Methyloferula stellata AR4: one gene and its partner. The protein of the gene in region 1 interacts with the protein of each later gene in a pairwise test. Links are inferred from orthologs where the notes say so. Each region holds a gene or a part of one and is shown in the gene's direction. Other genes may lie near its edges.

The links.
Region 2: the proteins of cysK (region 1) and cysE interact in binary tests that used the Escherichia coli proteins (3 or more experiments, as listed by UniProt). The link is inferred for Methyloferula stellata AR4 from one-to-one orthologs.

What each region holds. Positions count from the first base shown.
Region 1 is NZ_ARWA01000001.1:1,187,704-1,194,057, reverse strand. Bases 816-3,672 are described here. They hold cysK (cysteine synthase A), read left to right. Parts: upstream 816-1,676; coding sequence 1,677-2,669; downstream 2,670-3,672. Other genes in these bases: A3OQ_RS0105820 (adenosine kinase), read left to right, coding at 3,182-3,672; A3OQ_RS25320 (DUF2934 domain-containing protein), read right to left, coding at 2,750-3,001; A3OQ_RS0105835 (peroxiredoxin), read left to right, coding at 816-1,426. In the rest of the region: dut (dUTP diphosphatase), read left to right, coding at 1-45; A3OQ_RS0105840 (RrF2 family transcriptional regulator), read left to right, coding at 42-485; more of A3OQ_RS0105835, read left to right, coding at 791-815; more of A3OQ_RS0105820, read left to right, coding at 3,673-4,180; A3OQ_RS0105815 (formylmethanofuran dehydrogenase subunit C), read right to left, coding at 4,314-5,120; fhcD (formylmethanofuran--tetrahydromethanopterin N-formyltransferase), read right to left, coding at 5,117-6,025; A3OQ_RS0105805 (formylmethanofuran dehydrogenase subunit A), read right to left, coding at 6,013-6,354.
Region 2 is NZ_ARWA01000001.1:3,580,074-3,586,344, reverse strand. The notes cover bases 1,708-4,481. They hold cysE (serine O-acetyltransferase), read left to right. Parts: upstream 1,708-2,569; coding sequence 2,570-3,394; downstream 3,395-4,481. Other genes in these bases: A3OQ_RS0117695 (gamma carbonic anhydrase family protein), read left to right, coding at 4,010-4,481; A3OQ_RS0117700 (DUF3126 family protein), read left to right, coding at 3,560-3,955; A3OQ_RS0117710 (alpha/beta fold hydrolase), read left to right, coding at 1,708-2,464. In the rest of the region: methylenetetrahydrofolate--tRNA-(uracil(54)-C(5))-methyltransferase (FADH(2)-oxidizing) TrmFO, read right to left, coding at 81-1,517; more of A3OQ_RS0117710, read left to right, coding at 1,697-1,707; more of A3OQ_RS0117695, read left to right, coding at 4,482-4,540; A3OQ_RS0117690 (glutathione S-transferase family protein), read left to right, coding at 4,707-5,330; A3OQ_RS0117685 (PilZ domain-containing protein), read right to left, coding at 5,383-5,985; A3OQ_RS22930 (PAS domain-containing protein), read right to left, coding at 6,080-6,271.

The sequences.
Region 1 (6,354 bases):
GAGCCCGCGCAAGCCGAAGCCGCCAAATTGGGAGGCCCGCTTTGATCTTCCTGCCGCGCCGCTGTCTTCTGGCGCTTGCCGCCGTTGCCGATATTGCGATTCATGCGCGGCCGCAGCCGGTCGCGGCCAAAGCGCTCGCAGCGCGTCTCGATCTGCCGCCGCGCCATCTCGAAACGCTTCTGCAGGCGCTGGTGCGCGCCAACATCTTGAAAGGCTTGCGCGGGCCACGCGGCGGCTACGAGCTGACACGCGAGCGCCGTCGCATCACGGCCGCCGAAATCCTGCGTGCCGTGATGGAAGATCTGGAGCCCGCCCCCGACAAGGAATGCGCGCTGGTTTCCGATGTCGTGGTGCCGATGGTGTCGGAAGCCGAGAAAGCTTTTATGAGCCAGCTCGAAACCGTCACGATCGACGATCTCTGCCGGCGCGCCGACGAATATAAGGTCTTCAAGCCTGCGATTCAGGGCGCCGATTTCACGATCTGATCGACGAAGAATATTATTCTATTTTTCTCGTCCGAAACTGCAAATAACTTCTATTAAATATCGTATTTTCAGTTAGTTATGTATTAGTTGACAATATCTGTTGTTTTAATATGCTTCTTATCAGTCACGGGTTGCTTCGCCTCGCCGCCCAAGCCTCGCGAAATGAAATCAAGCCTGAAATGATCGTGAAATACGCCGCCGATAGGGCTTCTTGCACGCGCCGGCTGTCTTCGCTGCGAGCTGGTCAGGCCCCCGACCAATGACGTCCGTCATCCATCCCCTTTAAAGCAGTGCGGAGTTAGACCATGGCACTTCAACTTGGCGATATCGCCCCCGACTTCGAGACCGAAACCACCGAAGGCCCCATCCAATTCCATAAATGGTTGGGCGATTCTTGGGGCATTCTCTTCTCGCATCCGAAGAACTTCACCCCGATCTGCACGACCGAACTCGGCTATACCGCTAAACTGAAGCCCGAATTCGACAAGCGCAACGTCAAGGTCATCGGCCTCTCCGTCGATGAACTCGCCAATCATGACAAATGGGCAGAGGACATCAAGGAAACCCAAGGCCATGCCGTGAATTTCCCGGTCATCGCCGATCCGCAGCGTAAGGTCGCCAACCTCTATGGCATGATCCATCCGAATGCGAACGACACGCTCACCGTGCGCTCCGTCTTCGTCATCGGCCCCGACAAGAAGATCAAGCTCACCCTCACTTATCCGGCGAGCACCGGCCGCAATTTCGATGAGATCTTGCGCGTCATCGACTCTCTGCAACTCACTGCGAAGCATCAGGTCGCAACGCCGGTGAATTGGAAAAATGGCGAAGATGTCGTCATCGTTCCGGCCGTCTCCGACGAAGATGCCAAGAAGAAATACCCGGCCGGCTGGAAGACCTTGAAGCCCTATCTGCGCGTCGTTGCCCAGCCGCAAGGCTGAGCTTCGCCGCGCTGAAAAGCCCTTTCGCGACCCTCGCCGCGAGAGGGCTTTTTCACGTTTTGGAAACAAGCCGATATGGCTCGGCAGCCGGACGCGGACGGCTCAAATAAGCCCGAAATCATTGCGAAACGTACTGCCGATAATGTGTGCTTTGATTTAACACCCTGCTCCGGTAGGATTATTATTCAGTACAGGGCGCGAAAGTGGAATTGTCCTCGCGCTGGATGCAGTCGAGTTTTGGGAGGATCACATGGCACAAGCGGCATTGAAGGCCGAGAGCCCCGCAACGACGCAGGTTCCGGGACGCGGGCGGATTTATGATTCCATCACCGATACGATCGGCAATACGCCCATCGTGCGCCTGAACAAGATCGCCGCCGAAAAGGGCGTGAAGGCCAATCTCCTAGCCAAGCTCGAATTCTTCAATCCGATTGCGAGCGTCAAGGATCGTATCGGCGTTCACATGATCACGGTCCTGGAAGAGACCGGTAAGATCAAGCCCGGCGTCACGACCCTGATCGAGCCGACCTCCGGCAATACCGGCATCGCGCTCGCCTTCGTCGCCGCCGCGCGCGGCTATAAGCTCATTCTGGTCATGCCGGAATCGATGTCGATCGAGCGCCGCAAAATGCTGGCACTGCTCGGCGCCGAACTCGTGCTGACACCTGCTCCGCAAGGAATGAAAGGCGCCGTCGCCAAGGCCGAAGAACTTTCCGCTGCGACGCCAGACTCGGTCGTCCCGCGTCAATTCGACAATCCGGCCAATCCGGAAATCCATCGCCTCACCACGGCCGAAGAAATCTGGAACGACACGAATGGCGAGATCGACGCTTTCGTTGCCGGTGTCGGCACCGGCGGCACGATCACCGGCGTCGCGCAGGTCTTGAAGCCGCGCAAGCCCGGCATCAAGATCGTCGCGATCGAGCCGGAAGACTCGCCGATCCTTTCAGGCGGCCAACCCGGCCCGCATAAGATCCAAGGCATTGGTGCCGGCTTCATTCCCTCGATCCTCGACCGCAGCCTGATCGACGAAGTGGTCACCGTCGGCAATCAGACGGCCTTCGATACGGCTCGCCTGCTCGCCCGGCTCGAAGGCATCCCGGCCGGCATTTCGTCGGGCGCAGCGGTGGCAGCAGCCTGCGAGATCGGGTCGCGTCCGGAATTCGCCGGTAAGAATATCGTCCTGATCATCCCCTCCTTCGCCGAACGCTATCTCTCGACGGCGCTCTTCGAAGGGCTGTGATCCAACAATCGCGAATGCAGAAAACGCGCGGTGCAACAGCATCGCGCGTTTGCATCAGAAGATCCGTCGATCTTCGCGATCTAGTTGAACGTGACCTGCGGCACCCGCGTGCTTTTACGCTTCGGCTGCGCCGGCGTTTTCGAGACTGAGCGGGATACCGGCTTTTTGCTTGCGGCTTTCGCCTTAGCCGGGGCGGCGGAAATATCCGCCGCACAGTCAAGCTGTCTCAGAGCCCGTTCCCAATGCTCATAGGCACGTCCGTCGGGACAGCCTTCCAATTCCCAGATTGCATACGCAAGATGTCTGACCCGCTCTTCCAATTCAATGTTCATCGCATCGCCCCTAGCTGTGCTCGACATGTCTGGCAGGTCCCTGTTGGATAGGGATTTATGGTTAACGAAATCTTAAGACGAGCCAGACCGGAAGCATCCGGAAGGGCAGCTCTGCCTTGACCGGCGGGGCTTGCGATGCGACGAACGACGCGATCTCAAATGCTTTGCTGGGGAACGAAGATGGCCGCGCGCTACGACATTTTGGGTTTTGGCAATGCCATCGTCGATGTGCTCGCATTCGCCGACGACGATCTTCTCGCCAAACATAATCTCAACAAAGGCTCAATGCAGCTCGTCGATGAGAAGACCGCGCAGGTCCTCTACGAGGCCATGGGCCCGACAACCATCGTCTCCGGCGGATCCGCCGCCAATACGATCATCGGCGCCGCGAGCTTTGGATGCCGCACGGCCTTTGTCGGCCGCGTCAAAGCCGATGACCCTGGTAAAATGTTTGCCCATGACATCCAGCGGGCGAAAGTCGATTTCGCGACCCCCGCCTCGCCCGATGGCGCCGCGACCGCGCGCTGCCTCGTCTTCGTGACGCCGGATGGGCAGCGAACGATGAATACATTTCTCGGCGCCTGCCAGAATCTCACAGAGGCCGATGTCGATGAGGCCGTCGTCGCGCAATCTTCCATCATCTATCTCGAAGGCTATTTGTGGGACCCGCCGGCGGCGAAGGCCGCTTTCGTCAAGGCCTCGAAAATCGCCCGCGCCGCAGGCCAGCGCGTGGCTCTCACGCTGTCTGACGCCTTTTGCGTCGATCGGTATCGCGACGAGTTTTTAGCACTGATCCGCGACGGGTCGGTGCAGATCCTGTTTGCCAACGAGCATGAATTGCATTCGCTGTATCAGACCGGCGATTTCGACACCGCGCTCGGCCTCCTGCGCAACGAAGGCCTGCTCGCGGTCGTCACGCGATCCGAAAAAGGCTGCGTCGTGGTCAAGGGCGAGACGAGCGTCGCAGTGCCGGCTTTTCCGGTCGAGAGTGTCGTCGATACGACGGGCGCAGGCGACCTCTTCGCGGCCGGATTTCTGGCTGGCCTCACCAAGGACAAGGATCTTGCGACCTGCGCCAGATTGGGTGCCATGGCGGCGGCCGAAATCATTCAGCACATCGGCGCAAGACCGCAGAAGGATCTGGCGCTGATGGCCGCCGACAACGGGCTCGTTTTGTAAGAGCAAGCTTGGTGGGCGTAAGCCGGGTGAGGGGTTACGATTTTGCATTAAGGGATCTTACCCCCCTCATCCGTCACGCTCCGCGTGACACCTTCTCCCGCAAGGGGAGAAGGACGCCCACCATCATTCGTGCTTACACCGGCACCAGAATCTCGCCCTTGCCGAGCACGGCCATGTCACCCATCACGCGGCGCAGAGGCGTCGCGAAAAGTCTAGAACCGAGGCGGCTATCCGTTTTCAACGCCCGGCTGAAGACGCTGGCGAACGCCGAGTTCAAAGGCCCGCAATCGATGAAGGTCGGCGGCAGCGGCGAGGCATGCCCAAGCACCAAGGTGCCGCGCCGCATCAGATAGCCGGGGTTGATGCCCGATTGCCCTGCCACGACCAAAGTGCCGGCGACGATCCGGCTTGCCGGCCAATCGCCCGCATCGCCTTCGACGATAATGGTGCCGCGCCGCAGCCGGTCGGCCGCGCGATGGCCGGCCGAACCGCGCACGATGAGCAGGCCGCCTTCCATGCCGTGGATTTCGCCTTCGCGCGGGCCACCTATAAAATCGCCGGCATGGCCGAGAATTTCGAGCCTTCCGCCCTTCATGCGCGATCCCGCATAATGGCCGGCGCTACCGGCGATCACGAGCGTGCCGCCTTCGAGCAGGCGCCCGGCATTCATGCCGACGTCGCCATTGATGCGGAGCACGCCACCTTTCATGCCCTGCCCGACGCAGTCGAAACGATCAGAGCCGCCTTCGATGATAATCTCGTCCGAGGCCGCGCCCTTGAGCTTGAACACGTCGCCGACCGTCAGCTTGTCGCGCGTCGTTCCGATCTCGAGCGCCGCGATGTCGGCGAGATTCTTGCCCGCGATCACATGCGGCACAAGCGGGGAAAGATCGAGCCGCTGCACCGGGCTCGACTTGAGGCTGAGTTGCAGCGGCTTCATGCGACGTAATCTTTCAGATGGAAGTGGAACGGTCCGAGCTTGCCGCCATAATTGCCGGCGCCGACGCGTTTTGCGCCGCGTTTTGCGCCAAGCCGGATAATCGCCTTCAGGCCCGCCCGCATGGCGTCGGCGACCGCCTGTTCCGTCAGGCCGTCGATGACGATTTCGAGCACGCAACCGACATCTTCATCGAGAATCGTCTTTGCCGCACCGCGCAAGGTCGGGCAATAGGCATCGTTCGTCGATGCCGACAAGGCCTTATATTTCGAGCCGACTTTCGAGCCCGACCGCACGATTCCGCCTGGAAAGGGCATGATCGCATCGCGCACGCCATGCATAGCTGTGACGGCAGCTTCCGTTGCCCGCATCGTCGCTTCCCAATCGGGCCCCATGATGAGGAGATTGCCGCCGCCGACGGCGCCCTTGGTCAGGCCCGTGGTGGCTTCGCAGAGAAATTCGCCATCCATGACGGGCACGCGCCAATAATGCTTGTCGAGCAGTTTCTTGGAGACCTGCCAGCCGTCGCCGAAATAGCGGATCTGATCGCCGAGCTTGAGCCGGTCTGGCGCATCGAGATCGCCGAAACAGGCCGACCCCGGCGAAGTCAAAACGCATTGGCCGACGCGGTTGACGAGTTGGCTTTGCAAGCCATCGGTGGACATGGCGAAGATCAGCACGCGCACGCCAGGGCGGCCGTCCGGCGTATTGCGCGCATCGACCTCGCAATCGATGCCGGCCTCAGCGCCGCAGCCGATGACCGATGTCGCAAAGCCCGTCATCGTCGTCGCGGCCTGCCGCGCCCACTTCTTGTTCGGCGCGGTGATCAGGATCGCGGTGCCGCGCATCGGAAAGGCTTCGGCGAAGGTCTCGTCGATCCGTACGCCATTCTTGACTATTGGGCGCATGCGACCTCCTCGAAGGCATGCTCGCGCTCCGTAACCGCATGCGGCCGCACTTTGAACACGTCGCGCGAAATGCCGTAGAGATCGTCGAAATAGCCAGACAGCCTCCGGTCCATCGCCGTGTCGTAACCGGGATTGACCTTGAGCGCGCGGCCCCAGCGGTAATGAATGACGTGGCCCTCGCGCACGACGAGATCGCCATCCTTGAAGACGAGATGCGCGGCGCGGAACATTTGCGCGCGGTCCTGGTCGTCGTGATAGACCGCGACATCGGCCAGGGCGCCCGCGCCGAGATGGCCGCGATCGCGAAGGCCGAGCAGTTTGGCCGGCGC
Region 2 (6,271 bases), 2.4 Mb from region 1 along the record:
GAACTGCCAGCTTCGCGCGGCAGGGGCAGCCGGTCAATACGTCAGTTTGAGTAAAAAGATCAGATTTTATGTCAGTCTTGTCATTCGGCCGCGAGGACGGACGGATCGGCAAGCCAAATCTCGAACTCTGCCGCAGCGCGAAGACCCAGCGCGCGTTTTTTTGCCGCGGCTTTGGCAGGCCCGCGCAGGCGTTTGCCATCCTCAGTGGAGATTTTCTCGGAAAGTGGCGGGAAAAGCCCAAAATTGGCATTCATGGGCTGAAAAGACGAAGGACCGCCGTCTATCACCTCGATATGGCCGCCGGTGATGTGGTTGAGGAGGGCGCCGATCGCTGTGGTCGAGGGCGGCGAGGCGAAACTTTCGCCCCTGCGCGAAGCGGCGGCCATGCGGCCAGCGATCAAACCGACCGCCGCGCTCTCGACATAGCCTTCGCATCCGGTGATCTGTCCGGCAAAGCGCAGACGTGGCTCTGCTTTGAGCCTTAGCTCTGCGTCGAGCACGCGCGGCGAATTCAAGAACGTGTTGCGGTGCATCCCGCCAAGCCGCGCGAAAGCCGCTTGCTCCAACCCTGGAATGGTCCGAAACACATCGGCCTGCGCGCCATGTTTCAACTTGGTCTGGAAGCCGACCATATTATAGAGCGTGCCCAGCGCATTATCCTGACGCAACTGCACAATCGCATAGGCCTTCACCGTCGGGTTGTGCGGGTTGGTGAGGCCGAAGGGTTTCATCGGGCCATGCCGCAAGGTTTCGCGGCCGCGCTCTGCCATCACCTCGATCGGCAGACAGCCGTCGAAATAGGGTGTCTTCTCGAACTCTTTGAAATCGATTTTCTCGGCGTTGAGCAGAGCATCTATGAAGGCCTCGTATTGCTCCTTGTTCATGGGGCAATTGATATAATCCGCGCCTGTGCCGCCCGGGCCTGCCTTATCGTAGCGCGATTGAAACCAGGCCTTGCTCATATCGATCGCGTCGCGATGAACGACGGGCGCGATCGCATCGAAAAAGGCGAGGCCCGATTCACCTGTCAGCTCTGCAACGGCTTGCCCGAGCGCTGGCGCCGTCAAAGGCCCGGTGGCAATGATCACATTGTCCCACTCTTGCGGCGGCAGGCCTTCGATTTCTTCGCGCAGCACGGTGATTAGCGGCTGCGAGGAGACCATCTTCGTGACGTAAGCTGCGAAGCCTTCGCGATCGACGGCGAGCGCGCCGCCGGCCGGCACTTTATGCGCGTCGGCTGCCGTCATGATGAGCGAATTCATCCGCCGCATTTCCCGATGCAGAACGCCGATGGCGCTGGCGTCGGGATCGTCGGCACGAAACGAATTGGAGCAGACGAGCTCGGCGAATTGCGCCGATCTATGAACCTCCGTCTGGCGAACCGGGCGCATCTCGTGCAGGACCACGGGCACGCCCGCGAGCGCGATCTGCCATGCCGCTTCGGAGCCTGCGAGGCCGGCGCCGATCACATGGACTGGAGCAAAAGATGAATTGGAAAGATCGGGATTATTTGCCATGAGCAGAGTCTAGAGCCTGTTTCAGTCAGGTTCAATCATTTGACTTATTGCAGCAGGCTCTAGGTCAATAGGTTCACGCATGTCCTTATCGGAAAAGTCGAACAACTTTTCCGGGACTTGCTTAAAACATTTTCGCAGCCAAGGGGACAAGGTTCGCAATGTCGGCAGCAGATCAAGGAATGAAGGAGTTCTCGCACGATGGGGTTGCGATCGCCTATATTGACGAAGCGCCGAAAGGCCAAGACCTCAATCAGCCTATTCTTCTCATCCATGGCTTCGCTTCGACCCATGCGGTGAACTGGGTGCTGCCGCTTTGGGTCAAGACTTTGACCGAGGCCGGGCGCCGCGTGATCGCCTTCGACAATCGCGGCCATGGACGCAGCGGCAAGCTCTATGATCCGCAAGACTACACGATCGTCAAAATGGCCGGCGACGCTTTAGCCTTGCTCGATCATCTCAAGATCGCGCAAGCCGACGTCATGGGCTATTCGCTCGGTGCGCGCATCGCAACCTCGCTGGCCAAAACCCATGAGGAGCGGGTCCGCGCGCTGATCATCGGCGGGCTTGGCTATAATCTCATCGATGGGTCGGGTCTTCCATCGAACCTTGCCGAAGCCATGGAGGCGGGGTCGGCCGATGAGCTGACGGATCCGGTACAGAAAATGTTTCGGGCTTTCGCCGAGGCCACCAAAAGCGATTTGAAGGCGCTGGCGGCCTGCCTGCGCGGCTCTCGCCAGCATATGAGCGAGGCCGAGGTCGCAGCCATGAATCTGCCTGTGCTGGTGGCTGTCGGGACGGACGATGAGATCGCCGGACGCGCGGAACGCCTCGCGGCTTTGTTTCCGAATGCCCAGGCTTTGGATATTCCCGGACGCGACCACAACAAGGCTGTTGGCGATAAAGTCTATAAAAATACTGTACTCAACTTCTTGAGTTCCAGAGCATGAAATTCTATGGAAAGTGGGGTGGCGGCGCAGAGATTGCTTAAGTAACGGACGCCCGCCATAGAGGGCTGGGGCCGAGGGAGTTGTGGCGTGTCTTTCAGCAACACCATGCACGAAGCCGCTCATGTCATCAGCATCGAAAGCGTCGATCCGATCTTCGCGCGAATGCGGACGGAAGCCGAGGAAACGATCCATCGCGAACCCGAGATTTCGGGCATCATGATGTCGACGATCCTCAATCACGACACGCTTGAAAGCGCGATCATCCACAGGCTCGCGGCGCGGCTTGGTCATCCCGAAGTGCCGGGCGATCTCATCCGCAAGACCTATCTCGATGTGCTGGCCCATGATCCTTCGATCGCGGAAGCCTTCCGCGCCGATCTGGTGGCGGTCGTCGATCGCGACCCGGCCTGTGTGCGCGTGATCGAGCCCGTCCTCTATTTCAAAGGCTTTCACGCCATTCAAACGCACCGGCTCGCGCATGCTTTGTGGAATGCCGGCCGCCGCGATTTCGCGCTTTATCTCCAGAGCCGTTCGTCGGAGGTTTTCCAGACCGATATTCATCCGGCCGCGCAATTCGGAAAGAGCATTTTCCTCGATCATGCGACCGGCCTCGTCGTTGGCTCGACGGCCGTCATCGAGGATGGCGTCTCGATGCTTCAGGATGTCACGCTCGGCGGCACCGGCAAGGAAAAGGGCGACCGTCACCCCAAGATCCGGCATGGGGTGCTGATCGGCGCCGGCGCGAAGATCCTCGGCAATATAGAGGTCGGTCATTGCGCCAGGATCGCGGCGGGCTCCGTTGTGCTGCATCCGGTGCCAAACAATAAGACGGTGGCCGGCGTTCCGGCCAAAATCGTCGGCGAGGCCGGCTGTGCCGAACCGGCGCTCAGCATGGATCAGATCCTCGCCACGAAACCGGCTGTGATCTAGCATGATCCCGAAAAGCTGCAGACTTTTCGGACAAGATCATGCTGTAAAATAAGTTCAAAGCGGGGTCGTGACCAATGGGCGCGGCACCCTGTTTTATTCCCCGGACTTGCGGTCGAAGCGCTTTTCTGGCAAAGGCACGCTCCTCGTCTGAAAGGGAGATGGCCTTTGGACAAAGCCGAATTGCGTAAATTGCAAGGCTTCCTGCGTCAGACCTTTGGCCATCAAGGCATCAAAGTCACGCAAGCGCGTAAAAACCCCGACGATGCCGAAGTGCATCTCGGCGAGCGGCAGATCGGTTCCCTCGTCGTCGATGACGAAGACGGCGACCGCTCCTTTGCCTTCGACATGAAGATTCCGGTCGGCCGCGAAGTGCTGCAGGAATATCTGCGGCGGCTGTTCGAAAACGACCAGCTCAAGATCGTGCCGCGCCACAAGAAGAACGATTCGGTCGAGCTCAACCGCGGCGACGATTTCTTGGGCGTCATTTCAGCCGACGATCCGAAAGGCCATAGCTACACCTTGCAGATGGCCATTCTCGATTTCGACCTCGAAGATTTTTGAGGCAGGCTCACCTTATAACCCGCCTTGAATGGTGATTGGCACCAGGACGACTTCATGCCTTTTTATGAAATTGACGGTCTTGCTCCGACTTTGCCTGAGAGCGGCCGCTTCTGGATCGCACCCGACGTGCAAATCGTCGGCGATGTCCGGTTCGGCGAAGACGCCTCGGTCTGGTTCGGCTCTGTGCTGCGCGGCGACAATGATTCGATCACGCTTGGCGCGGGGTCGAACATTCAAGACGGCTGCCTCGTGCATACTGACCCGGGCTTTCCGGTCTCCCTCGGCGCTCATAGTTCCGTCGGCCATGGCGTGATGCTGCACGGCTGCTCGATCGGCGAGAAGAGCTTGATCGGCATGCGCGCGATCATTTTGAACGGTGCGAAGATCGGTAATAATTGTCTTGTCGGAGCCGGGTCGCTTGTGACCGAAGGCAAGGAATTTCCCGACAATTCGCTGATCATCGGCAGTCCCGCGCGGGTCATGCGGACGCTCGAAGAAAAAGACCTGAAGCGCATGCAAGGCGCGGCCGGCTATGTGGCGCGCTGGCAGCGCTACAAGAAGGGGCTTGTCGTCCGCAGCGCATGATCACGCTCAATCGTCGAGCCGTCATTACGAGGAGCGAAGCGACGAAGCAATCCAAAGCCTTGAGTTGTAGAACTGGATGCTTCGCTTCGCTCGCAAAGACGGCGCAATGATTAGGTTCCGATTCTGAGAAAAACATGAACTGAGATTCGCACTTGGGGGCGAGCGCGTGATCAAACTTTGGGGCCGCAATACGTCCAGCAATGTCGCGAAGGTGATCTGGTTGCTGGAAGAACTAGGCCTGCAATACCAACGCGTCGACGCTGGCGGTTCCTTCGGTGGCACGGACACGCCACACTATCGCGCGATGAACCCGCTCGGTCTGGTTCCAGCGCTCGAGGAAGATGATTTCACCCTCTTCGAGAGCAACGCGATCCTGCGTTATATCTGCAACGCGCATGCGGCGCATAGCACGCTCTATCCGCAGGCGCTGCATGCACGCGCGACGGTCGAAGCGTGGATGGATTTCCAGCAGACCTCGCTCTCGCGTCATCAGTCGATCGCGTTTCATGGTCTGGTCCGTATCGCACCCGAAAAGCGCGACAACGCGGCGATTGCCGCCGCAATCAATGAAGCCGCCCGCATATGGGCGATCCTGGATGCGCGCCTCGCTTCGCATCCATACATCGTGGGCGATGATATCACGCTCGCGGATATTGCCTTCGGTCCGCATGTGCATCGCTGGTTCAACATGTCCTTCGAGCGGCTGGCCGCACCCGATCTACATGCATGGTATCAGCGCTTGCTGGCGCGACCGGCTTTTAAAGCGAATTGTGCCGGCCCGCTCGTCTGACTGAGGCGATCTCGCCCGTCGCACGCTTGGACCCGTTCAGAGCCGCAAGTCTTCAGAGCCGCAAGTCTTCGTTGAACAGTTCGATTGGAATCTGCGCATCGAATTCAACCGCCATGCCTTTGTCGAAGTGGCGGATGATATAGCCGCGCATCGAGCCGAGGCGGACTTTCGTGTTGATCGGAAGTTTGAGTTCCGTCGCGATGGCGGCGCCGGAAATCGAGACATTGTCCAGTTTCACGAGATGCTCGCGGCCGTCTTCGAGCTGCAGGATGCAATGCCGGAGATTCGGCACGAGCCGGTCATGTCTGCGGTCGGCTTTTTCGAGGGATTCGCGATTGACCAGCCAAGTGAGCTGGTCGGCGATCTTTTCGCGCTTATTGCCCGGCAGGATCAGGGTCAGCGCGAAGCCGAACAGAGTGTGGCGGACGATATTGCCTTCGATCCGGCCGATATAATCGAGATAGATGACAACGCGTTCTCCGACCCTGCCGCGCACGGGCGCGGCGACGGAGACGCCGTTCGGCGAAAAATCGATCGTGCGGCACGGGAACTCGCGCTTGTCCTCCAACATATATCGGCCCGGAACCGAGACGTTTATACGTTGGTAGTCGCGTCGTTCTTGCGGCTGCCGGACAGAACTCGTTATCGCGGTCATCGATGGGCGAACCTCGCGTGCGACAGAGCGGCTGGCACGGCTGAGGTTAACATGTGGGAAGTTGGGTTAATGTCAGCTTACCGAGGGCGTATTTTTACGTATTTCCAATATAGATTCGTAAGTGTCTGCGTTGCTCGCAAGATGAGAAACTTGGGCTGAGCCCGACATTGGCAGGCGTTGCCCGCGCCGCCCCTCGGGCTGAGATCAAATTGCGCCCATCCAATACACGCATAGATAAAAAATCTAAGGTTTCGACGGGGATCAATCCAAGCCAGCTCGGCCGTTT